DNA from 2 places in the Enterobacter sp. PL_is379 genome. Region 2 is predicted to be linked to the other one. Evidence: predicted binding sites of a transcription regulator. Region 2 holds the regulator's gene; the other holds the start of a gene.
The links. Region 2 encodes LexA, which represses DNA repair genes until DNA is damaged. Its sites were predicted from a motif close to TNCTGTATGTACATACAGNA; they were not measured.

Region 1: the regulator LexA is predicted to act here: its motif matches at 5,003-5,022, upstream of rmuC (DNA recombination protein RmuC).

What each region holds. Positions count from the first base shown of each region.
Region 1 covers NZ_JBVPGT010000017.1:60,275-72,291, forward strand. The annotation lists gene metE (5-methyltetrahydropteroyltriglutamate--homocysteine S-methyltransferase) at 1-1,551, shown strand, start outside; gene AC0TOY_RS01430 (glycoside hydrolase family 1 protein) at 1,600-3,063, opposite strand; gene AC0TOY_RS01435 (dienelactone hydrolase family protein) at 3,102-3,908, opposite strand; gene udp (uridine phosphorylase) at 4,164-4,925, shown strand; gene rmuC (DNA recombination protein RmuC) at 5,066-6,523, shown strand; gene ubiE (bifunctional demethylmenaquinone methyltransferase/2-methoxy-6-polyprenyl-1,4-benzoquinol methylase UbiE) at 6,590-7,345, shown strand; gene ubiJ (ubiquinone biosynthesis protein UbiJ) at 7,359-7,964, shown strand; gene ubiB (ubiquinone biosynthesis regulatory protein kinase UbiB) at 7,961-9,601, shown strand; gene tatA (Sec-independent protein translocase subunit TatA) at 9,678-9,932, shown strand; gene tatB (Sec-independent protein translocase protein TatB) at 9,936-10,478, shown strand; gene tatC (Sec-independent protein translocase subunit TatC) at 10,481-11,251, shown strand; gene tatD (3'-5' ssDNA/RNA exonuclease TatD) at 11,293-12,017, shown strand, end outside.
Region 2 covers NZ_JBVPGT010000019.1:59,615-71,631, reverse strand. The annotation lists gene plsB (glycerol-3-phosphate 1-O-acyltransferase PlsB) at 1-1,710, opposite strand, end outside; gene AC0TOY_RS02315 (diacylglycerol kinase) at 1,865-2,233, shown strand; gene lexA (transcriptional repressor LexA) at 2,342-2,950, shown strand; gene dinF (MATE family efflux transporter DinF) at 3,014-4,351, shown strand; gene AC0TOY_RS02300 (CsbD family protein) at 4,473-4,682, shown strand; gene zur (zinc uptake transcriptional repressor Zur) at 4,730-5,242, opposite strand; gene AC0TOY_RS02290 (cupin domain-containing protein) at 5,358-5,846, shown strand; gene AC0TOY_RS02285 (conjugal transfer protein TraF) at 6,019-7,329, shown strand; gene dusA (tRNA dihydrouridine(20/20a) synthase DusA) at 7,412-8,407, shown strand; gene pspG (envelope stress response protein PspG) at 8,544-8,786, shown strand; gene AC0TOY_RS02270 (quinone oxidoreductase) at 8,971-9,954, opposite strand; gene dnaB (replicative DNA helicase) at 10,021-11,433, shown strand; gene alr (alanine racemase) at 11,450-12,017, shown strand, end outside.

The DNA of each region.
Region 1 (12,017 bases), on a different contig from region 2:
CTGCTGCTGACCACCTATTTTGAGGGCGTTACGCCGAACCTGAACACCATTACCGCGCTGCCGGTTCAGGGCCTGCACGTTGACCTGGTTCACGGCAAAGACGATGTCGCGGAACTGCACAAGCGACTGCCCGCAGACTGGCTGCTCTCCGCGGGTCTGGTTAACGGTCGTAACGTCTGGCGCGCCGATCTGACCGAGAAATACGCACAGATTAAGGACATCGTCGGCAAACGTGAGCTGTGGGTGGCCTCGTCCTGCTCCCTGCTGCACTGCCCGATCGATTTGAGCGTGGAAACCCGTCTTGATGCCGAGGTGAAAAGCTGGTTTGCCTTCGCCCTGCAAAAATGTGAAGAGCTGACGTTGCTGCGCGATGCGCTGAACAGCGGCGACACGGCGGCGATCAGCGCATGGAGCGCGCCGATCCAGGCACGTCGTCACTCGGCGCGCGTGCATAACCCGGCGGTGGAAAAACGCCTGGCGGCCATCACCGCCCAGGACAGCCAGCGTCAGAGCCCATATGAGGTACGCGCCGAAGCGCAGCGTGCCCGCTTCAACCTGCCTGCGTGGCCGACCACCACCATCGGTTCTTTCCCACAAACCACCGAAATCCGTGGCCTGCGTCTGGACTTCAAAAAGGGTAACCTGGATGCGAATCACTACCGCACCGGTATCGCCGAACACATCAAGCAGGCGATTATCGAGCAGGAGCGACTGGGGCTGGACGTGCTGGTGCACGGTGAGGCCGAGCGTAACGACATGGTGGAGTACTTCGGTGAGCATCTCGACGGCTTCGTGTTTACCCAGAACGGCTGGGTGCAGAGCTATGGCTCCCGCTGCGTGAAACCACCGGTGGTTATCGGTGACGTCAGCCGCCCGGAAGCGATCACCGTGGAATGGGCGAAATACGCGCAGTCCCTCACGGACAAGCCGGTGAAAGGCATGCTCACTGGTCCGGTGACCATTCTTTGCTGGTCCTTCCCGCGTGAAGACGTGACCCGTGAAACCATCGCCAAACAGATTGCCCTGGCACTGCGTGATGAAGTGGCGGATCTGGAAGCAGCAGGCATTGGTATTATTCAGATTGACGAACCGGCCCTGCGCGAAGGTCTGCCGCTGCGCCGCAGCGACTGGGATGCCTACCTGCAGTGGGGCGTGGAGGCGTTCCGCATCAACGCCGCGGTGGCGAAGGACGACACGCAGATCCACACCCACATGTGTTACTGCGAATTCAACGACATCATGGATTCGATTGCCGCGCTGGACGCCGACGTGATCACCATTGAGACGTCGCGCTCAGACATGGAGCTGCTGGAGTCGTTCGAAGAGTTCGAGTACCCGAACGAAATCGGGCCGGGCGTGTACGACATTCACTCCCCGAACGTGCCGAGCGTGGAGTGGATTGAAGCCCTGCTGAAAAAAGCGGCCCAGCGCATTCCGGCTGAGCGCCTGTGGGTGAATCCGGACTGCGGCCTGAAAACCCGCGGCTGGCCGGAAACCCGCGCCGCGCTGGCGAACATGGTGAAGGCAGCACAGAATTTGCGTCAGGCATAATTGTGACGCGTGATGGCCGGGCGTCTGCCCGGCCTGGAATGCGCATGCTTAGCGCAGATCTGCGCCGTTGCTGGCAATCACTTTTTGGTACCACCAGAAGGAGTCTTTTTTCAGCCGTTTCAACGTACCGTTGCCTTCATCGTCCTGATCGACATAGATAAAACCGTAGCGTTTGGACATCTGCGAGGTGCCCGCACTAATGATGTCGATACAGCCCCACGTGGTGAACCCCATCACCTCCACGCCTTCATTAATCGCGGCCAGCGTTTGCGCGAAATGCGCGCGGAAATAGTCGATTCGATAGCTATCGTGGATCTTGCCGTTTTCGACCACATCCTTCGCGCCCAGACCGTTTTCAACGATAAACAGCGGCTTCTGGTAACGGTCATACAGCTCCAGCAGCGAGATTTTCAACCCAAGCGGATCAATCTGCCATCCCCATTCGGACGCAGGCAGATACGGGTTTTTCACACCGAGAACGGTATTCCCGGGAATGCGTTCGGCGTCAGGCTGCGTGGATTCGGTCATCGACATGTAATAGCTGAAGGAGACGAAATCGACGGTATGCGCCTTTAAAATACGCCGATCGTCAGGGTGCATTTCAATATGGATATTTCGTCGTTCCAGATCGCGCAGGATCAGCGGGGGATAGTCGCCAAATACCTGCACGTCGGCATAAAAATAGTTTTCCAGGTTTTTCTTCAGCGTGGCTTCAACGTCTTCCGGACGGCAGCTGTGCGGATAGGTCGTCAGTTTCGTCAGCATGCACCCGACCTGGCTGCCCGGAATTTTGGCGTGGCAGTCGCGCGTGACCAGTGCAGACGCGACAAACTGATGGTGCAGACCCTGATAGATATCCTGTTTCGCGTTGCCCGGTGCGCTTTTCTCTTCGCGAATGCCCGCGGTCGTAAAGGGATGGCGGTGAATACTGTCTATTTCATTGAAGGTTAGCCAGTAACGCACCAGCTCTTTGTAGCGGTCGAAACAAACATTGCTGAAGCGAACGAAGGCATCGACCACATTACGATGCACCCAGCCGTTATATTTTTCGCTCAGCGCCAGCGGCATTTCGTAGTGGGAAAGGGTGACCAGCGGCTCGATGTTATGACGACGCAGCTCGCGGAACAGTTCTTCATAAAACTGCAGCCCGGCCTCGTTTGGCGCGGCGTCCTCTCCGGTCGGGAAAATACGCGACCAGGCAATGGATACGCGCAGCACCTTAAAACCCATCTCAGCAAACAGCGCGACGTCGTCTTTATAGTGGTGATAAAAATCGATGCCGCGGCGTTTCGGGTACAGCGCATCATTTTTACCTTCAAACGCGTCGCGGATATTCTCGTCCGTCAGGGCCATATGGCCGCTGTAATCTTTCACGGAGAGGTTGGGTTTCCAGGCGACAGCGTCGGCAACGGACGGCCCTTTACCGTCCACGTTCCATGCGCCTTCGGCCTGGTTGGCGGCAATCGCGCCGCCCCATAAAAAACCGTGTGGAAACGCGAGGGAATAGTCCATAACACGTACTCCTTATGCGTCATGATGATGGGAAAGGCTTACCCTTTTTTACCACCGTACTGACGGAACCACGTAAGCATCCGCTGCCATCCATCTTTCGCCGATTCAGCGTGATAGCTCGGACGATAGTCGGCGTTAAACGCATGCCCGGCATCCGGGTAAACTACAATCTCCGCCTTCGCATTTGCCGCGCGGAGCGCATGGCGCATGGTTTCTACCGAATCCAGCGAAATACCGGTGTCCTGACCGCCGTAAAGCCCTAACACGGGGGCATTCAACTCGGTGGCGATATCAACCGGATGTTTCGGTGAATTCAGCGTTTTTTCACCCACCAGTTTGCCGTACCAGGCGACAGCGGCTTTGAGCTGCGGGTTATGTGCGGCATACAGCCAGCTAATGCGTCCGCCCCAGCAGAAACCGGTGACCAGCAGACGATGGGGATCGCCCCCGTTGCGCGCCGCCCAGCTGGCGACGTGGTCGAGATCGGCCAGCACCTGCGCGTCCGGGACTTTGCTGACCAGGTTGCTGAGCAAGGTGGGAATATCGCTGTAGTCGTTCGGATCGCCCTGACGGAAGTAGAGCTCTGGCGCAACGGCCAGATACCCTTCCAGCGCCAGCCGGCGGCAGAGGTCGCGAATGTGTTCGTGAACACCAAATATCTCCTGAATCACAATCACGATGGGCAGCGGGCCGTCTGCCGATTTTGGTCGTGCGTGATAAGCAGGCATATTCTCCCCCTGCGAGGGAATAGAGGTCTCACCCGCCGTGATGGCGTCTTCAGATGTTGAGACGATGGTTGAGGCATGCGGGGCCGCAGCAGGTGCAAAACCAGTTTTTTCAGTCATGGCATTCTCCGTACCAATCAGTTAGCGCAAAGGTAAATATAGACACCAGGTTAACAACTCACAGTGCCTTAAACGGTCTATCTTTTGTGCAGCACCTGACGATATAACTTGTTAATGTGATGTAAATCACTTTTTGATGGAAATTTGATGCAATCATTTTCATTCATGGTGAGATGCGTCACGAAATTATGCTTACTGCTTCTGTAAAGTACCGTTTTACTTCTTCTGACTAACCGACCCACAGAGGAGTCACCTATGTCTAAGTCTGATGTTTTTCATCTCGGCCTCACTAAAAACGATTTACAAGGGGCTACGCTCGCTATCGTCCCTGGCGATCCAGAGCGTGTGGAAAAGATCGCCGCGCTGATGGATAAGCCGGTTAAGCTGGCAGCCCATCGTGAATTCACCACCTGGCGCGCAGAGCTGGATGGTAAAGCCGTGATTGTGTGTTCTACCGGTATCGGTGGCCCGTCTACTTCGATTGCTGTTGAAGAGCTGGCACAGCTGGGCATTCGTACTTTCCTGCGTATCGGTACCACTGGCGCTATTCAGCCGCATATCAACGTCGGCGACGTGCTGGTGACGACCGCGTCTGTGCGTCTGGATGGCGCAAGCCTCCACTTTGCGCCGATGGAGTTCCCGGCGGTGGCCGATTTCGAGTGCACCACCGCGCTGGTTGAAGCCGCGAAATCCGTGGGCGCCACCACCCACGTGGGCGTGACCGCTTCGTCCGATACCTTCTACCCGGGCCAGGAGCGTTACGACACCTTCTCTGGCCGCGTGGTAAGCCGCTTCAAAGGCTCCATGGAAGAGTGGCAGTCAATGGGCGTGATGAACTACGAAATGGAATCCGCCACGCTGCTGACCATGTGCGCAAGCCAGGGTCTGCGTGCCGGTATGGTGGCGGGCGTTATCGTCAACCGTACCCAGCAGGAGATCCCGAACGCCGAAACCATGAAGCAGACCGAAAGCCATGCAGTGAAAATCGTGGTCGAAGCCGCGCGTCGCCTGATCTAGTCCCCTCCTTTCGAAATCAAAGGCCGGCACGTTCGGCCTTTATTTTTTGCGTAGCGCCTCGCAGGAAAACCCTTTCAAACTGGACGTTTATACAGCACAATCTTATTTTGTGCGGGTAATACGTTGATGCAGGGGGCATTGTGGATATCTCAATCCTGATTTATGCGGTGATTGCGCTGGTGGGCGTGGCGATAGGCTGGCTCATTTCCAGCTATCAGCATGCACAGCAGAAGGCCGAACAGCTGGCAGAGCGCGAAGAGATCGTCGCTGAATTAAGTGCGGCAAAGCAGCAGCTTGCCCTGAGTGACCACTGGCGCGACGAGTGCGAGCTGCTTAACAACGAGCTGCGCAATCTCCGTGATATCAACACCTCGCTGGAGGCCGATCTCCGCGAAGTGACCACCCGCCTTGAATCCACTCAGCTGCATGCGGAAGACAAAATCCGCCAGATGATCAACAGCGAGCAGCGCCTCAGCGAACAGTTTGAGAACCTCGCCAACCGTATTTTCGAGCACAGCAACCGTCGCGTTGATGAACAGAACCGCCAGAGCCTTAACAGCCTGCTGACGCCGCTGCGTGAACAGCTGGACGGTTTTCGTCGTCAGGTGCAGGACAGTTTTGGTCAGGAAGCCCGCGAGCGGCACACCCTGGCGCATGAGATTCGCAATCTCCAGCAGCTGAATGCCCAGATGGCGCAGGAAGCGGTCAACCTGACCCGCGCGCTCAAAGGGGATAACAAAACCCAGGGCAACTGGGGAGAAGTGGTGCTGACCCGCGTACTGGAAGCCTCCGGCCTGCGGGAAGGATATGAATACGAAACGCAGGTGAGTATCGAAAACGACGCCCGCTCGCGCATGCAGCCGGATGTGATCGTGAGGCTGCCGCAGGGTAAAGATGTGGTGATTGACGCCAAAATGACCCTGGTGGCGTATGAGCGTTACTTCAACGCGGAGGATGACTACACCCGCGAATCGGCGCTGCAGGAGCACATTGCCTCCGTGCGTAACCACATTCGCCTGCTCGGCAGAAAAGACTATCAGCAGTTGCCGGGTCTTCGCTCGCTGGACTATGTCCTGATGTTTATTCCGGTAGAGCCCGCGTTTCTGCTGGCACTCGACAGGCAGCCTGAACTCATCACCGAAGCGCTCAAAAATAACATTATGCTGGTCAGCCCTACCACGTTGCTGGTGGCGTTACGTACCATTGCGAACCTGTGGCGCTATGAACACCAGAGCCGCAACGCGCAGCAGATTGCCGATCGTGCCAGCAAGCTGTACGACAAAATGCGCCTCTTCGTGGACGACATGTCCTCAGTCGGGCAGAGCCTGGATCGTGCGCAGGATAACTACCGCCAGGCGATGAAAAAACTCACCTCGGGACGCGGCAATCTGCTGGCGCAGGCCGAATCATTCCGCAGCCTGGGGGTAGAGGTTAAACGCGAGATTAATCCGGAATTGGTGGAACAGGCCACCGCCCAGGACGACGAGTTTCGCCTGCGAGAAGGTGCGGACGAACAAAAGACAAACAGTGAAGACAACACGTTAGCGGTGGATTTATCACCAGACGAGACTCCAGCGCGTTTATTTCGCGGTGGTTGAAACGTAGGGCAAACGCGCCCAATCTGTTACACTTCACGAACATTTTACTGATAAGCAGGCTCTGAGATGGCTGACGATTCACAAGACACAACGCACTTTGGCTTTCAGACTGTCGCCAAAGCGCAGAAAGCTGACATGGTGGCCCACGTATTTCATTCCGTGGCGGCGAAGTACGATGTAATGAATGACCTGATGTCGTTCGGCATTCATCGCTTGTGGAAGCGCTTCACCATTGACTGTAGCGGCGTGCGTCGCGGACAAACGGTGCTGGATTTAGCCGGCGGTACGGGCGATTTAACCGCGAAATTCTCTCGTCTGGTGGGTGAAACCGGTCGTGTTGTTCTTGCCGATATTAATGACTCCATGCTGAAAATGGGACGCGAAAAGCTGCGTAACATCGGCGTGGTGGGGAATGTGGAATATGTTCAGGCAAACGCCGAAGCGCTGCCGTTCCCGGACAATACCTTTGACTGCATCACGATCTCCTTCGGTCTGCGTAACGTGACCGATAAAGAAAAGGCGTTGCGCTCCATGTACCGCGTGCTGAAACCGGGTGGACGCCTGCTGGTGCTCGAGTTCTCGAAACCGATCATTGAGCCGCTGAGCAAAGCCTACGACGCCTATTCCTTCCACGTGCTGCCGCGCATCGGTGAGCTGGTGGCCAACGATGCGGAAAGCTACCGCTATCTGGCGGAATCTATCCGTATGCACCCGGATCAGGACACCTTAAAAGCCATGATGCAGGATGCAGAATTTGAGAACGTTGAATATTTCAACCTGACGGCGGGTGTCGTCGCGCTGCATCGCGGTTACAAATTCTGAGTGGAGGTGTCCCGTGCCCTTTAAACCCTTAGTCTCCGCAGGCATCGAGAATGTACTGAATGCTTTCCTGTATCGCGCTCCGGCGCTGAAAGCTGCGCGTCAGCGGCTAAATGGGAAGGTATTGCGCATTGTTTTAAAAGAGTTCTCGACGCCGCTTGTACTGGTCTTCAGCGAACGCCAGCTTGACGTACTGGGGGAGTGGGAAGGTGAAGCTGACTGCTCGGTCATCACGCACATGAGCGTGCTGCCAAAACTGCGCGATCGCCAGCAATTAACGGCGCTTATCCGCAGCGGTGAGCTGGAAGTAGAAGGCGACATTCAGGTCGTGCAGAACTTCGTTGCGCTCACCGATCTTGCGGAGTTCGACCCGGCAGAGCTGCTCGCGCCTTTTATCGGAGACATCGCCGCCGAAGGCATCGGGAAAGTCCTTCATGGTGGCGCCTCCTTTGCGCGTAAAAGCCTGCATCGTCAGCAACGCTATGCGGCGGAAGTGCTGACGGAGGAGTGGCGAATGGCACCCGGGTCACTGGAAGTGGCGTGGTTTGCGGAAGAGACCGCGGCTGTTGAACGTGCGGTTGATGCGTTAACCAAACGGCTGGAAAAACTGGAGGGCAAATGACGCCTGGTGAAATTCGGCGCCTCTATTTTATTATTCGCACCTTTTTGAGCTACGGGCTCGACGAGCTTATCCCCAAAATGCGTATCACGCTGCCGCTTCGTATCTGGCGGCGGATGCTGTTCTGGATGCCCAATCGCCATAAAGGTCAACCGCTGGGAGAGCGTCTTCGCCTGGCGCTGCAGGAGCTCGGTCCGGTTTGGATTAAATTTGGACAGATGCTGTCGACCCGTCGCGATCTCTTCCCGCCGCTTATTGCCGATGAGCTCGCGATGCTGCAGGACCGCGTCGCACCGTTTGACGGCGCGCGCGCGAAAAAGCAAATTGAAGAGGCGATGGGAAATGTACCCGTCGAGACCTGGTTTGACGATTTCGACATTCACCCACTGGCATCGGCCTCTATCGCGCAGGTGCATACCGCGCGTCTGAAAGAAAACGGCAAAGAAGTCGTTATTAAGGTCATTCGTCCGGACATCCTGCCCATCATCAAAGCAGACATGAAGCTGATTTATCGTCTGGCGCGCTGGGTACCACGCTTGCTGCCGGACGGGCGTCGCCTTCGTCCACTGGAAGTGGTGCGGGAATATGAAAAAACGCTGATTGATGAGCTTAACCTGCTGCGCGAATCGGCAAACGCCATTCAGCTGCGTCGCAACTTTGAAAACAGCCCGATGCTCTATGTTCCTGAAGTCTATTCTGACTACTGCAGCCAGAACATGATGGTAATGGAGCGTATCTACGGTATTCCGGTTTCGGATGTGGTGGCCCTGGAGAAGCAGGGAACGAACATGAAGCTGTTGGCCGAGCGTGGAGTACAGGTCTTCTTTACCCAGGTGTTCCGCGACAGCTTTTTCCATGCGGACATGCATCCGGGCAATATCTTCGTGAGCTACGAACACCCTGAGGATCCGAAGTATATCGGTATCGACTGTGGGATTGTGGGGTCGCTGAACAAGGAAGATAAACGGTATCTGGCTGAGAACTTCATCGCGTTCTTCAACCGCGACTACCGTAAGGTGGCCGAGCTGCACGTCGATTCAGGCTGGGTGCCGCCGGACACCAACGTCGAGGAGTTCGAGTTTGCGATCCGGACCGTTTGTGAACCGATTTTTGAAAAACCGCTGGCGGAAATCTCCTTCGGGCACGTGCTGTTAAACCTGTTCAACACGGCTCGCCGCTTTAATATGGAAGTTCAGCCACAGCTAGTTTTACTTCAGAAAACATTACTTTACGTTGAGGGTGTAGGCCGACAGCTCTATCCTCAGTTAGACTTGTGGAAGACCGCGAAACCTTTCCTTGAGTCCTGGATTAAGGATCAGGTTGGCATTCCGGCGCTGGTGCGCTCGCTGAAAGAGAAAGGCCCGTTCTGGATAGAAAAAATGCCGGAAATTCCTGAACTGGTTTATGACAGTTTGCGTCAGAGCAAGAACCTTCAGCACAGCATGGATAAAATCGCCCGCGAGCTTCAGTCCAGCCGGGTACGCCAGGGACAGTCACGCTATCTCTTTGGGATTGGCGCAACGCTGCTGCTGAGCGGTACGCTGCTGCTGATCAACCGTCCGGACTGGCAGATGATGCCCGCCTGGCTGATGGCCGCCGGGGTGGTTGTCTGGCTTGCCGGATGGCGAAAAACGCGCTGAGTTTGCGTCGCTATCGACGGGTCGCATACGTATAATGCGACCTGACTAATTAATCATCTATCCCTGAGGAACATGTATGGGTGGTATCAGTATCTGGCAATTGTTGATCATTGCCGTCATCGTCGTGCTGCTGTTTGGCACCAAAAAGCTCGGTTCTATTGGTTCCGACCTGGGCGCGTCTATCAAAGGCTTCAAGAAAGCGATGAGCGATGATGAGAGCAAGCAGGATAAAACCAGCCAGGACGCTGATTTTACTGCTAAGTCCATCGCCGATAAGCAGGAAGAAGCCAAAAAGGAAGACGCTAAACGCCACGATAAAGAGCAGGTGTAAGTCGTGTTCGACATTGGTTTTAGTGAGCTCCTGCTGGTCTTTGTGATTGGCCTGATTGTGCTGGGGCCGCAGCGTCTGCCGGTGGCGGTGAAGACCGTTGCGGGCTGGGTTCGTGCGCTGAGATCGCTGGCATCGACCGTTCAGAATGAGCTGGCGCAGGAGCTTAAGCTGCAGGAATTTCAGGAAAGCCTGAAAAAGGTCGAGAAGGCGAGCATGGATAACCTGACGCCGGAACTGAAAGCGTCAATGGATGAGCTGCGCGAAGCGGCGGAATCCATGAAGCGCTCCTATAGCGTTAACGATCCTGAAAAAGCGAGCGATGAAGCGAATACCATCCATAACCCGGTGGTGAAGGGCAGCGAGGAGCAGCGCGAGGGCGTAACGCCTGCCAGCGCAGAACATCAGGCTGCCGCGCCAGAACAGACGCCGCAGGAAACCGAAGTGAAAAAACAGGTGCAGCCGGAAGAGCCGGTGGCAAAAACGGTGGAAGTGAAGCCCGCTGCGTCCGTTTCCGAATCATCCCCCTCGTCGAGTGATAAAGCGTAAACATGGCAGTAGATGATACTCAACCGCTGATTGCGCACCTCATTGAGCTGCGTAAGCGCCTGTTAAACTGCATTATTGCGGTTTTACTCATATTTCTGTGCCTGGTCTATTTTGCCAACGATATCTATCAGGTGGTCTCTGCACCGCTGATCAAGCAGATGCCGCTGGGCGCAACGATGATTGCAACAGACGTTGCTTCTCCGTTCTTCACCCCCATCAAGCTGACCTTCTGGGTGTCGTTGATTGCCTCAGCGCCGGTCATTCTTTATCAGGTGTGGGCGTTTGTGGCGCCAGCACTGTATAAACACGAACGTAAGCTGGTGATCCCGCTGCTGGTGTCCAGTTCGCTGCTGTTCTATATCGGCATGGCGTTTGCCTATTTCGTTGTCTTCCCGCTGGCCTTCGGCTTCCTGACGCATACCGCGCCGGAAGGGGTTCAGGTGTCGACGGATATCGCCAGCTACCTCAGCTTTGTGATGGCGCTGTTTATGGCGTTTGGCGTGGCATTCGAAGTGCCGGTGGCCATTGTGCTGCTTTGCTGGGTAGGGGTAACAACCCCGGATGACCTACGTAAGAAGCGTCCGTATATCCTGGTGGGCGCCTTTGTGGTCGGCATGCTGCTGACACCGCCGGACGTGTTCTCGCAGACGCTGCTGGCCATACCGATGTACTGTCTGTTTGAGGTCGGCGTATTCTTCTCGCGTTTCTACGTGGGTAAAGGACGTCGAGCGGATGACGAAGACGATACGTCCGACAAGACCACTGAAGAGTAAAACCAGCCGCCCGTCAGGGCGGTTGTTATATGGGGATTTGAATGTTTGATATCGGACTCAATCTGACCAGCTCGCAGTTTGCGAAAGATCGTGATGAGGTGGTCGCGCGCGCGTTTGCCGCCGGGGTGAAAGGGCTGCTGCTGACAGGCACCAACCTGCATGAGAGCGAGCAGGCGCAGCAGCTGGCGCAACGCTACGATCGCTGTTGGTCTACTGCTGGCGTGCATCCTCACGACAGTAGCCAGTGGACCCCGGAAAGTGGCGACACCCTGTACAGGCTGGCGAAGACGCCAGCCGTTGTGGCGATCGGCGAATGCGGTCTCGATTTCAACCGTAACTTTTCCACGCCTGAAGAGCAGGAAAAAGCATTCACTGCCCAGCTTGCGCTGGCGGCAGAGCTTGGAATGCCCGTATTTATGCACTGCCGCGACGCGCATGAGCGTTTCCTGGCACTTCTGGATCCGTGGCTGGAGAAACTGCCCGGCGCGGTACTGCACTGCTTCACCGGTTCACGACAGGAAGCGCTCGATTGCCTGAAGCGAGGGCTTTATCTGGGTATTACTGGCTGGGTTTGCGATGAGCGTCGCGGGCTCGAACTTCGGGAGCTGTTGCCAGCGATCCCGGCTGACCGGTTGCTCCTTGAAACCGATGCGCCCTATCTGCTACCGCGCGATATGAAACCCAAACCGGCATCGCGGCGAAATGAGCCCGCGTATCTGGGGCACATTGTTGAGAGTGTTGCGAAGTGGCGCGGAGAGGATCCGCA
Region 2 (12,017 bases):
CGCAGAAGGCACGGTTGAATCAACGGAATACGGCACGTTGCGCATCATATCCAGATAGCAATCCAGCTGCTCCGTGAGCTGTTCACGGGTCAGCGAGCGCTGACGCGAAGCCAGAAGCGCCGTACAGCACAGGTTCATGGCGTTAGCCGCACCGGCGTTGTTAATGCGCACCATCAGCTCGGACGCGATGCCGTTGACCGTTGGCGTCAGCCAGGCTGGACGAATCGCTTCGATAGGATCGATGGACTCGCGCCACTCGGGAACGTGATGGTTCAGGTACGTCATCAACGGCATCGGTTCGCCGAAGTTCACGTAGCCCTGACCGAGATTACGCAGCTTGCTCAGGCCGCGCAGCATCTGCGGCAGGCTCTCTTTCTCTTTGGTTGCACCACGCAGCTCTTTCGCGTACGTGCCCACTTCCATCACGTGCTCGTAGCCGATGTAGATAGGCACCAGCGTGATTGGACGGGTTCCTCCGCGCAGCATCGCCTGAATGGTCATCGACAGCGTGCCGGTTTTCGGATCGAGAAGACGTCCGGTACGGGAACGACCGCCCTCCACGAAGTACTCCACGGAATAGCCGCGGCTGAACAGTTCGCCCAGATACTCGCGGAACACGGTGGAGTAGAGCTTGTTGCCCTTGAAGGTACGACGGATAAAGAATGCGCCCAGGCGACGGAAAATCGGACCTGCTGGCCAGAAATTCAGGTTGATACCGGCTGCAATGTGCGGTGGTACCAGCCCCTGATGATAGAGCACGTAGGAAAGAAGCAGGTAGTCCATATGGCTGCGGTGGCAGGGAACATAGACAATCTCATGGCCATCATGCGCCAACTGACGTACACGCTCGGCGTTATGAACGTTGATGCCCTGGTAGAGACGGTTCCAGGTAAAGCCGAGAATACGATCGGACAGGCGAATCATCTCGTAAGAGAAGTTCGCTGCAATCTCTTCCATCAGCGCAATGGCGTTCTGCTGGGCTTTCTCATGCGATATTTTCTTGCTGCGCGCTTCGTCTTCGACGGCGCGGGCAATCGCTTTGGAGGCCAGCAGCTTGTTGAACAGATCCTGACGCGCCGGGAGACGCGGCCCAACGGCAGCAAGGCGCTGGCGGGCGAAGTGCATACGCGCCACGCGCGCCAGTTTTTGCGCGATGATCTTGTCGGTGCCGTGTTCGTCCGCCATGCGACGCAGCGAAACGGAAGGGGAGAAACGCACAAAGCTGTCGCGCCCCAGCCAGGAGACCGCAAAGAACTTCTGGATGCCGTTAAGCATGCGCAGCGGCGGGTTCTCTTCACCTTTTTCACGGCCCGGACGACGACCAAACATCACCGATACCGGCACCATCTGCACATCCAGATCGGGGTTGCTGCGGTGCAGGTCGAGATAGTCATGGAACAGCTTGATGGACTCTTCTTTTGGCGTGTAGTAGGTAAACACGCGCGGTCCACCGTGAATGAACACATAGCGCGGCAGCAGCGTCCCGTCAACTTCCAGCGGTTCAAGCGGGTCAGGTAAGTCATGCGCCAGACACTGGGCGCGAAGCGTCAGTAAGTCTGCCTTCGAGTTATAAGGCAAAACGTACATAATAGGACGTGACGTATCGAGCCCCAATTCCAGCGCGGGTTCTGCTGGGATAGACTTGCTTTTTACCAGGATGCTTAATGGTAAATTAAGTAATTTGTAGTAAATTCGTGGCCAGCCGGACATAAACGATGTAAAGCCTCTGGTTAATAATGCAATTGCGGCGCAAGGATAACAGAAAGCGCGCAAAATTTCTGTTGTTACCCGTCATACTTCAGGCTGTAGCGAAACGCGCTACAGTTCCTGTTACTGACGCTTTTTTTCATAAAAGGTTCTTTTAATGGCCAATAATACCACTGGGTTAACACGTATCATCAAAGCCGCCGGCTATTCATGGAAAGGTTTCCGTGCCGCGTGGATCAACGAAGCCGCCTTTCGCCAGGAGGGCGTCGCCGCTATCATCGCGGTGATCGTCGCCTGTTACCTTGATGTTGATGCTATTACCCGCGTACTTCTTATCGGTTCCGTGCTTCTGGTGATGATAGTGGAAATTCTTAATAGCGCTATTGAGGCCGTGGTTGATCGCATTGGTTCAGATTTCCATGAACTTTCTGGCCGTGCAAAAGACATGGGCTCTGCTGCCGTGTTGCTGGCGATTATCACTGCCGCTATCACCTGGGTCACGCTGCTTTGGTCACATTTCCGATGAGCCTCGAGGAATAATTAAGTCCCTGGTTTTTTGTGCAGTTTTTGGTTCCAAAATCGCCTTTGACTGTATATACTCACAGCATAACTGTATATACACCCAGGGGGCGGAATGAAAGCGTTAACGACCAGGCAGCAAGAGGTGTTTGATCTCATCCGGGATCATATCGGCCAGACGGGTATGCCACCCACGCGTGCGGAAATCGCGCAGCGTCTGGGCTTCCGTTCTCCGAATGCTGCCGAAGAACACCTGAAAGCGCTGGCGCGTAAGGGCGTGATTGAGATTGTTTCGGGCGCGTCACGTGGTATCCGCCTGCTGGTGGAAGAAGAGACGGGCATTCCGCTGGTGGGGCGTGTTGCTGCCGGTGAGCCTTTACTGGCACAGCAGCATATTGAAGGCCATTACCAGGTCGATCCAGCCATGTTCAAACCGAGCGCTGATTTCCTGCTGCGCGTCAGCGGTATGTCGATGAAAGACATCGGTATTCTTGACGGCGATCTGCTTGCGGTGCACAAAACGCAGGATGTGCGTAACGGCCAGGTGGTGGTCGCGCGCATTGACGACGAAGTGACCGTCAAGCGTCTGAAAAAACAGGGGAACACCGTTCAGCTACTGCCTGAAAACAACGAGTTCTCCCCGATTGTGGTCGATCTGCGCGAACACAACTTCTCTATCGAAGGACTGGCGGTTGGGGTCATTCGCAACGGCGAATGGCTGTAACCTCTTCCTGACAGGCTATGGTGCCGCTGTAGCCTGCTTCATTCTCCACACCCGGTATTTTTCATGTCACTGCTGACGGCATCCGATAAGGCATTGTGGCGTCTTGCTCTGCCGATGATTTTCTCCAATATTACCGTACCCCTGCTGGGTCTGGTCGATACTGCCGTTATTGGCCATCTTGATTCGCCTGTTTATCTTGGCGGCGTGGCGATTGGTGCGACGGCAACCAGCTTCCTGTTTATGCTGCTGCTCTTTTTGCGCATGAGCACCACCGGCCTTACCGCACAGGCGTATGGCGCGAAAGATCCGCTGCGTCTGGCGCGCGCGCTGGTCCAGCCGCTGATCCTCGCGCTTGGCGCGGGTGCGTTAATCGTTTTATTGCGTGCGCCCCTGATCGACCTTGCGCTCCATGTTGTTGGCGGCAGCGAGGCGGTATTAGAGCAGGCGCGACGTTTCCTTGAAATCCGCTGGCTCAGCGCGCCCGCGTCACTGGCTAACCTGGTTCTGCTGGGGTGGCTATTGGGCGTGCAGTACGCCCGTGCACCCGTGATTTTGCTGGTGGTGGGTAACCTGCTCAATATCGTTTTGGATGTCTGGCTGGTCATGGGTCTGCATATGAACGTGCAGGGCGCGGCGCTGGCGACGGCGATTGCCGAGTACGGAACCTTTATCATTGGCCTGTGGATGGTCTGGCGCGTGCTGGCGATGCGCGGCATCTCCCTGGCGCTGCTCAAAACCGCATGGCGCGGCAATATCCGTAAGCTGCTGGCGCTTAACCGAGACATCATGCTGCGCTCGCTGCTGCTTCAGCTCTGCTTCGGAGCGCTGACGGTCTTCGGGGCTCGACTGGGGCCAGAAATCGTTGCGGTCAACGCGGTATTGATGACGCTACTGACCTTTACCGCCTACGCGCTGGACGGTTTTGCCTATGCGGTAGAAGCGCATTCCGGGCAGGCGTACGGTGCGCGCGAAAGCGGGCAGCTTCGGGACGTCTGGCGGGCAGCCTGCCGTCAGTCGGGACTGGTGGCGCTGGCGTTTGGCCTGGTTTACGCCTGCTTTGGTGAGCAGATCGTTGCATTGCTTACGTCTCTTCCTGCGCTGCGCGAGCTGGCGAGCCACTATCTCATCTGGCAAGTCGTCTTACCGGTGGTTGGCGTCTGGTGTTATCTGCTGGACGGCATGTTTATTGGTGCGACGCGCGGAGCGGAAATGCGCAACAGCATGGCTGTCGCGGCTGCAGGGTTTGGTCTGACGCTGCTGACGCTCCCCTGGCTGGGTAATCACGGTTTGTGGCTGGCCCTGGCCGTTTTCCTCTCGCTGCGAGGGTTGTCGCTGGCGTTTATCTGGCACCGCCACTGGCAAAACAATACCTGGTTCTCTTCACGTCACGATATATCGTGACGGTTAAAGATTCCGAATATGAAACCAACTGCCGAATCCTTAACTACAATAATTATCACGTCCAGCAGAAAAGAACGTAACGGACGTTACGACCCGACGCTTAACTTAAGAGGACACGATGATGAATAAAGACGAAATCGGCGGCAACTGGAAGCAGTTCAAAGGTAAAGCGAAAGAAAAGTGGGGTAAGCTGACGGATGACGATATGACCGTCATTGAAGGTAAACGCGATCAGCTTGTCGGTAAAATTCAGGAACGTTACGGCTACGCGAAAGATCAGGCGGAAAACGAAGTCAAAGACTGGGAAACCCGTAACGACTACCGCTGGTAACGTTGAATAACCCACAGGGCGGCTCTAAGCCGCCTTTTCTTTTGCCGTTAACGCGGCTTTTTCTTCACAAGAATTGAGTGGTCGTGCTGGCACGCGTCCTGATGACGACAGGCTTCCACCTCCACGCACGCGGAACAGAGCCCGTGCGCCTCAATCACGTTATGACGCAGGGCAAACCCCATTTTCGCTGCCAGCGTATGCATAATGTCTTCCACGCCTTCCGCAGCCTCTTCTTTCACCACGCCGCAGCGGTCACAGATAAACATCGCCGATGTGTGGGTGGGCTGATCGAACAGATGGCACAGCACATAGCTGTTGGTGGATTCCACCTTGTGCACGAACCCTTGTTCAAGCAGGAAATCCAGGGCGCGATAAACCGTTGGCGGCTTTGCCTGCGGCTCGCTTTCGCGGAGAAGATCGAGCAGATCGTAGGCGCTGATGGCACCCTGCTGCAGGCTCATCAGACGTAATACTTCAAGGCGCTGCGGAGTCAGGCGCACATTGCGTTGCGCGCACAGCTTTTCGGCCTGCGCTAACAGCTCTTTTGTGGACTTATCCATGTAGCACCCCGGATGTTATAGGACGGAAAACCCCCACTTTATCATGTTCTGGTAAAAACACCGAGATCCGCCAGTCTGTGCTATACCTGACCCATTACAAACCGGGAAATAAACAATGAAAAAACCTGACTGTATTCGGCACTGGCGCGACGTAGAAGGTGCGGATGATTCGACCTATCCAGATAGCGATGAGCTTTTTTCTATCGGCGCCCCGTTGGCTCGTAAGCTTGGGCTCAGGCGCATTGGTATCCATCATGAGCGTTTGCCGCCCGGGCGCAGAACGTCCTATCCGCATGCTGAAAGCGATGAAGAAGAGTTCATTTATGTGCTCGAAGGTTATCCAGAAGCGTGGATAAATGGCTATCTATGGAAACTTGAACCTGGCGACAGCGTGGGATTTCCTGCCGGAACCGGTATCTGCCACACATTTATCAACAACACGGAGGAAGAGGTGCGGTTGCTGGTCGTAGGCGAGGCCAACAAGAAGCACAATCGCATCTACTATCCACTCAACCCCGTGTATGCCGCTACCCGTGAGGATCGCTGGGTAGACCACCCACCCCAGTTTTTTGGACCGCATGATGGAAAACCTGGGAAAAAATAATTTCCTCATCTATAAATATTGAGGGCCGTCACAAAATATAACAGGCCGTAAGGGAGTTTTACTTAGGGACAGAAATAGCGGGTCTTTTACTACTTATTCACAGCAATAGTTCGTTCCTGTTTGGGTGATAACAGACAGGGGTTATTTCATAACAGACTATAACGGGCATACTGTGAAAAAAAATTTTAAATTTTCGGTGGTTAGCATTGCTGTCTCCTTGTTTATGGCAAATCAGGCGGGAGCAGCCAATACCTGGACAGAATCACGGAGTGACGCCATGGGCGGGACGGGCGTTGCCTCCGGGAGCTATGGCAGTGGGGCGTTAATTAACCCGGCGCTGCTGGCAAAGGCAAAACCAGACGATGATGTGACGGTCATCTTGCCAGCCGTTGGGGTGCAGGTGACGGATGAAGACAATCTTCAGGACGAGATTGATACCATCAACGACAAAATTAATCACTACAAGGACGTGGTTGATGACCTCACGCCAAGGGAGATTATCACTAATCCGTTAGGTTCCATTAATCAATTCCAGGACGCGGCCAAAGATCTCGCCGATGAGCTGGACTATCTCAAAGGCAAAACCGCACGCGCGACGGCAGGAGCAGGGCTTGCGGTGAGTATCCCTAACGATGTGCTTTCCGTGGCCTTTATGGCGAAAGGCTATGCTCATGGCCGGGTTAGCTCGTCTATCGATCAGCAAGATATTGATTATCTGCGCGGTATTCAAAGAAGCAAAGTGGTGGCTGCCGGTGTTGCCCTGGACGCTGCGCTGAACGGCACGGATCAGATCACTAAAAACCTCAACTCAACAGCGTCTGGCCGGGCGGCGATTGTGTCTGACTACGGCGTTGCCGTTGCCCGTCAGTTTGACCTCGGCGGCGTCCCGGTTTCCGTAGGCGTGACGCCAAAACTGCAAAAAACCTGGGTCTATAACTACACCACCTCAATCTACGATTACGACAGTAACAAGTGGAACGACAGCCGCTACCGCACAGACGATACGGGCTTTAACGTCGATGCCGGTATTGCGGCTGATTTCGGCGAGAACTGGACGGTCGGCGTGAGTGGCCAAAACCTGATGTCGCGCGATATCGACACCAAAGATATCCGTATCCGCAACGGGCGGACGGGAGAAGTGGTGAGCTATAAAGATACCTACCAGATCCGTCCGCTGGTGACCGCCGGAGCCGCCTGGCACAACGATCTGGTGACGCTGACCGCCGATGGCGATTTGACGGAAACCAAAGGATTTAAGAGCGAAGATACGTCGCAGTATGTTGGCGTGGGTGCCGAGGTGACGCCGCTCAGCTGGCTGGCGGTGCGTGCGGGTTATCGCGCGGACGTGAAGGGTAACGACAGCAATGTCTTTACCGGCGGTGTCGGTTTCGCGCCGTTCAGTACCGTTCATGTCGACCTGATGGGCCTGTACGGTGAAGACGAAACCTGGGGTGCAGGGGCTCAACTGAGCATGACGTTCTAAAGTCCACCGGAGGCGCTGCGCCTCCGGCTTTTCTTTGTGCTATAGTAGCGCCCCTTTTCCACCAGATGCTTAAAACTTCGCCATGTCGTCAGAATCACAGACCGCTTTCCCTGCACACCGTTTCTCCATTGCGCCGATGCTCGATTGGACGGACAGACACTGCCGCTATTTCCTGCGCCAGCTCTCCCGCCATACGCTGCTGTACACCGAAATGGTGACTACGGGCGCAATCATCCACGGGAAGGGCGATTACCTGGCCTATAGCGAAGAAGAGCATCCGGTTGCCCTGCAGCTGGGCGGCAGCGATCCGGCCGCGCTGGCGCAGTGCGCGAAGCTGGCGGAAGCGCGCGGCTACGACGAGATCAACCTGAACGTTGGCTGTCCGTCCGACCGCGTGCAAAACGGCATGTTCGGTGCCTGCCTGATGGGGAATGCCCAGCTTGTGGCGGACTGTATTAAGGCGATGCGTGACGTCGTTTCCATTCCGGTGACGGTCAAAACCCGTATCGGCATTGACGACCAGGACAGCTACGAATTCCTGTGCGACTTCATCAATACGGTCTCCGGAAAGGGCGAGTGCGAGACGTTCATCATCCACGCGCGAAAAGCCTGGCTCTCCGGCCTGAGCCCCAAAGAGAACCGTGAGATCCCGCCGCTGGACTATCCGCGCGTGTATCAGCTGAAGCGTGACTTCCCGCACCTGACCATGTCCATTAACGGCGGCATCAAGTCGCTGGAAGAGGCCAAAGCGCACCTTGAACATATGGATGGGGTGATGGTTGGGCGCGAGGCGTATCAGAACCCGGGCATTCTGGCGACGGTCGATCGCGAAATCTTTGGCATCGAAGGCGCAGACACCGATCCGGTTGCCGTCGTGCGTGCGATGTATCCTTACATTGAGCGCGAGCTGAGCAACGGTACGTATCTCGGCCATATCACCCGCCATATGCTTGGGCTGTTCCAGGGCATTCCGGGCGCGCGTCAGTGGCGTCGCTACCTGAGCGAAAACGCACATAAAGCCGGCGCCGATATTGAGGTGCTGGAACATGCGCTGCGCCTGGTGGCAGACAAGCGATAACTTTCGCTAAAAGTTCGTCAAATTCACCACGCCCTGCGAATTCTCGCGGGGCGTTTTGCTTTAATAACAACAGGTTAATACTGGCATGATTCTTGTAATGTTTACTGCATTACTCGGGAACTCGTGGGAAAGCACCATGCTGGAACTACTTTTTGTGATTGGCTTTTTTGTCATGCTGTTAGCGACAGGCGTTTCGCTGCTCGGCATTCTGGCGGCTATCGTGGTGGCGACGGTGGTCATGTTTATTGGCGGACTGTTTGCCCTGACGATCAAACTGCTGCCGTGGCTACTGCTGGCCATCGCGGTCGTGTGGGTGATTCGGGCGATTAAAGCGCCAAAAGTGCCCAGTTATCAGCGCAATAACCGCTTCCGTTACTAAGGTATTGAGGGGTTCGTCACATACTTGTAACTTTTCCGGCAGTATGGCTTAGAACAGAATAGGATTTACTTATCGAATCTGTCACTATGACTGCCGATAACGAATTCATCGAGCTGTACCCTACATACAGCCGAACTAAAAAAAGAAAGGGCTTCCCACGGGAAGCCCAATTTCTTTTTGGGGCTCAGGGAATCAACAAACTCGACCCCTGCGTCGCCCGGCTCTCCAGCACCTCATGCGCGCGCTGCGCATCGGTTAGCGGGTATTTCTGCGCCTCTGCCACATCCACCTTAATGACGCCGCTGGCGATCAGCGAGAACAGCTCGTTGCTGGCTTCCTCAAGTTCTTCCCGGTTGGTGATGTATCCTTGCAGGGAAGGGCGAGTCACATACAGAGAACCTTTCTGGTTCAGGATGCCCAGGTTAACGCCGGTCACCGCGCCTGACGCATTCCCGAAGCTTACCATCAGACCACGGCGCTGCAGGCAGTCCAGCGAGGCTTCCCAGGTGTCTTTCCCTACCGAGTCATACACCACGCGCACTTTTTTGCCGCTGGTGATCTCCTTCAGCCGCTCAACAATACTCTCTTCACGGTAGTTAATCACCTGCCAGGCGCCCGCCTGCAGCGCGCGCTGCGCTTTTTGTGCATTTCCGACGGTGCCGATCAGCTTCGCGCCCAGTGCTTTTGCCCACTGACAGGCGATGAGCCCGACGCCACCCGCTGCGGCATGAAACAGGAACTGCTCGTCGGGTTTAATTTCATAGGTTTTGCGCAGCAGGTAGTAAACGGTTAAACCTTTCAGGAACGAGGCTGCTGCCTGCTCAAAGGAGATGGCGTTAGGCAGCAGGGCGGCTTTATCCGCCGGAACGTTGTGGACGGAGCTGTAAGCGCCTAGCGCAGACTGCGCATACACCACGCGGTCGCCCTCTTTAATATGCTTGACCGCGCTGCCCACTTTGACGACGACACCGGCGGCCTCGGTGCCCAGTCCGCTCGGCATCGACGGAGGCGGGTAGAGCCCGCCGCGAATATAGGTGTCGATATAGTTTATGCCGATGGCTTTGTTTTCAACCTGCACTTCGTTTTCGCCAGGCGCGGTGGGGGTGAACTCCACCGCTTTCAGTACGTCTGGCCCACCGTGTTTCTGGAATTCAATGCGCGTTGCCATGCTCCCTCCGTAAGAAAAATATGGTAATCTTTCGACCCACTCTTTATCTCGGTAACTCCATTCACTATGGCAGGAAACAAACCCTTCAACAAACAGACTGAACCTCGCGAGCGTGATTTCCAGGTCGCAGGGTTAAAAGTCCCGCCGCACTCGATTGAAGCGGAACAGTCGGTGTTGGGCGGTTTAATGCTGGATAACGAACGCTGGGACGACGTCGCCGAGCGCGTTGTGGCGGAAGATTTCTATACCCGCCCGCACCGCCACATCTTTACCGAAATGGCGCGTCTGCAGGAGTCGGGTAGCCCGATCGACCTGATCACGCTCGCGGAATCGCTGGAGCGTCTTGGTCAGCTTGACAGCTGCGGCGGGTTTGCCTATCTGGCGGAACTGTCAAAAAACACGCCTAGTGCGGCGAACATCAGCGCTTATGCCGATATCGTGCGCGAACGTGCCGTCGTTCGCGAGATGATCTCGGTGGCGAATGAGATCGCCGAAGCTGGTTTTGATCCGCAGGGCCGCACCAGCGAAGACCTGCTCGACCTCGCTGAGTCACGCGTCTTTAAAATCGCCGAAAGCCGCGCCAATAAAGACGAAGGCCCAAAAAACATCGCCGATGTTCTCGACGCCACCGTTGCCCGTATCGAACAGCTGTTCCAGCAGCCGCACGATGGCGTCACCGGCGTGAACACAGGCTATGACGATTTGAACAAGAAAACCGCCGGCCTGCAGCCGTCGGATTTGATTATCGTCGCCGCGCGTCCGTCGATGGGTAAAACCACTTTTGCGATGAACCTCGTCGAAAACGCGGCGATGTTGCAGGATAAACCGGTACTGATCTTCAGTCTTGAGATGCCCTCCGAGCAGATCATGATGCGTTCACTGGCATCGCTGTCGCGCGTGGATCAGACCCGCATCCGTACCGGTCAGCTCGACGATGAGGACTGGGCGCGCATCTCCGGCACCATGGGCATTCTGCTGGAAAAGCGTAACATCTATATCGATGACTCCTCCGGCCTGACGCCGACGGAAGTTCGCTCCCGCGCGCGCCGTATCGCCCGTGAACACGGCGGTATCGGCCTTATCATGATCGACTACCTTCAGCTGATGCGCGTCCCGTCGCTCTCCGACAACCGTACGCTGGAAATTGCCGAAATTTCCCGCTCGCTCAAGGCGTTAGCCAAAGAGCTGCACGTGCCGGTCGTTGCGCTGTCGCAGCTGAACCGCTCCCTGGAACAACGTGCCGACAAGCGTCCGGTCAACTCCGACCTGCGTGAATCCGGCTCCATCGAGCAGGATGCCGACTTAATCATGTTCATCTACCGTGATGAGGTTTATCACGAGAACAGCGACCTGAAAGGGATCGCCGAAATTATTATTGGTAAACAACGTAACGGCCCGATCGGGACGGTGCGTCTGACCTTTAACGGACAGTGGTCGCGTTTCGACAACTATGCCGGTCCTCAATATGATGATGAGTAATTTCTAAGGAATTCAAATGCAAGCGGCAACTGTTGTCATTAACCGCCGCGCTCTGCGACACAACCTGCAACGTCTGCGTGAACTGGCACCCGCCAGCAAGCTCGTTGCAGTCGTGAAAGCGAACGCTTACGGACACGGTCTTCTTGAGACCGCGCGAACGCTCCCCGATGCCGACGCCTTTGGCGTCGCCCGTCTTGAAGAAGCCCTTCGCCTGCGCGCGGGGGGGATTACCCAACCGATTCTGCTCCTCGAAGGCTTTTTCGAAGCCACAGATTTGCCGACCATTGCTGACCAGCATCTGCATACGGCAGTGCACAACGAAGAACAGCTGGCCGCACTTGAAACCGCCGAGCTGAGCGAGCCGGTGACCGTGTGGATGAAGCTCGACACGGGCATGCACCGTCTGGGCGTGCGTCCGGAGAGCGCCGAAGCGTTCTATCAGCGTTTATGCCGGTGCAAAAACGTGCGCCAGCCGGTGAATATCGTCAGCCACTTCGCCCGTGCCGATGAGCCCGAGTGCGGTGCGACCGAGCGGCAGCTGGATATCTTTAATACCTTCTGCGAAGGCAAGCCGGGGATGCGCT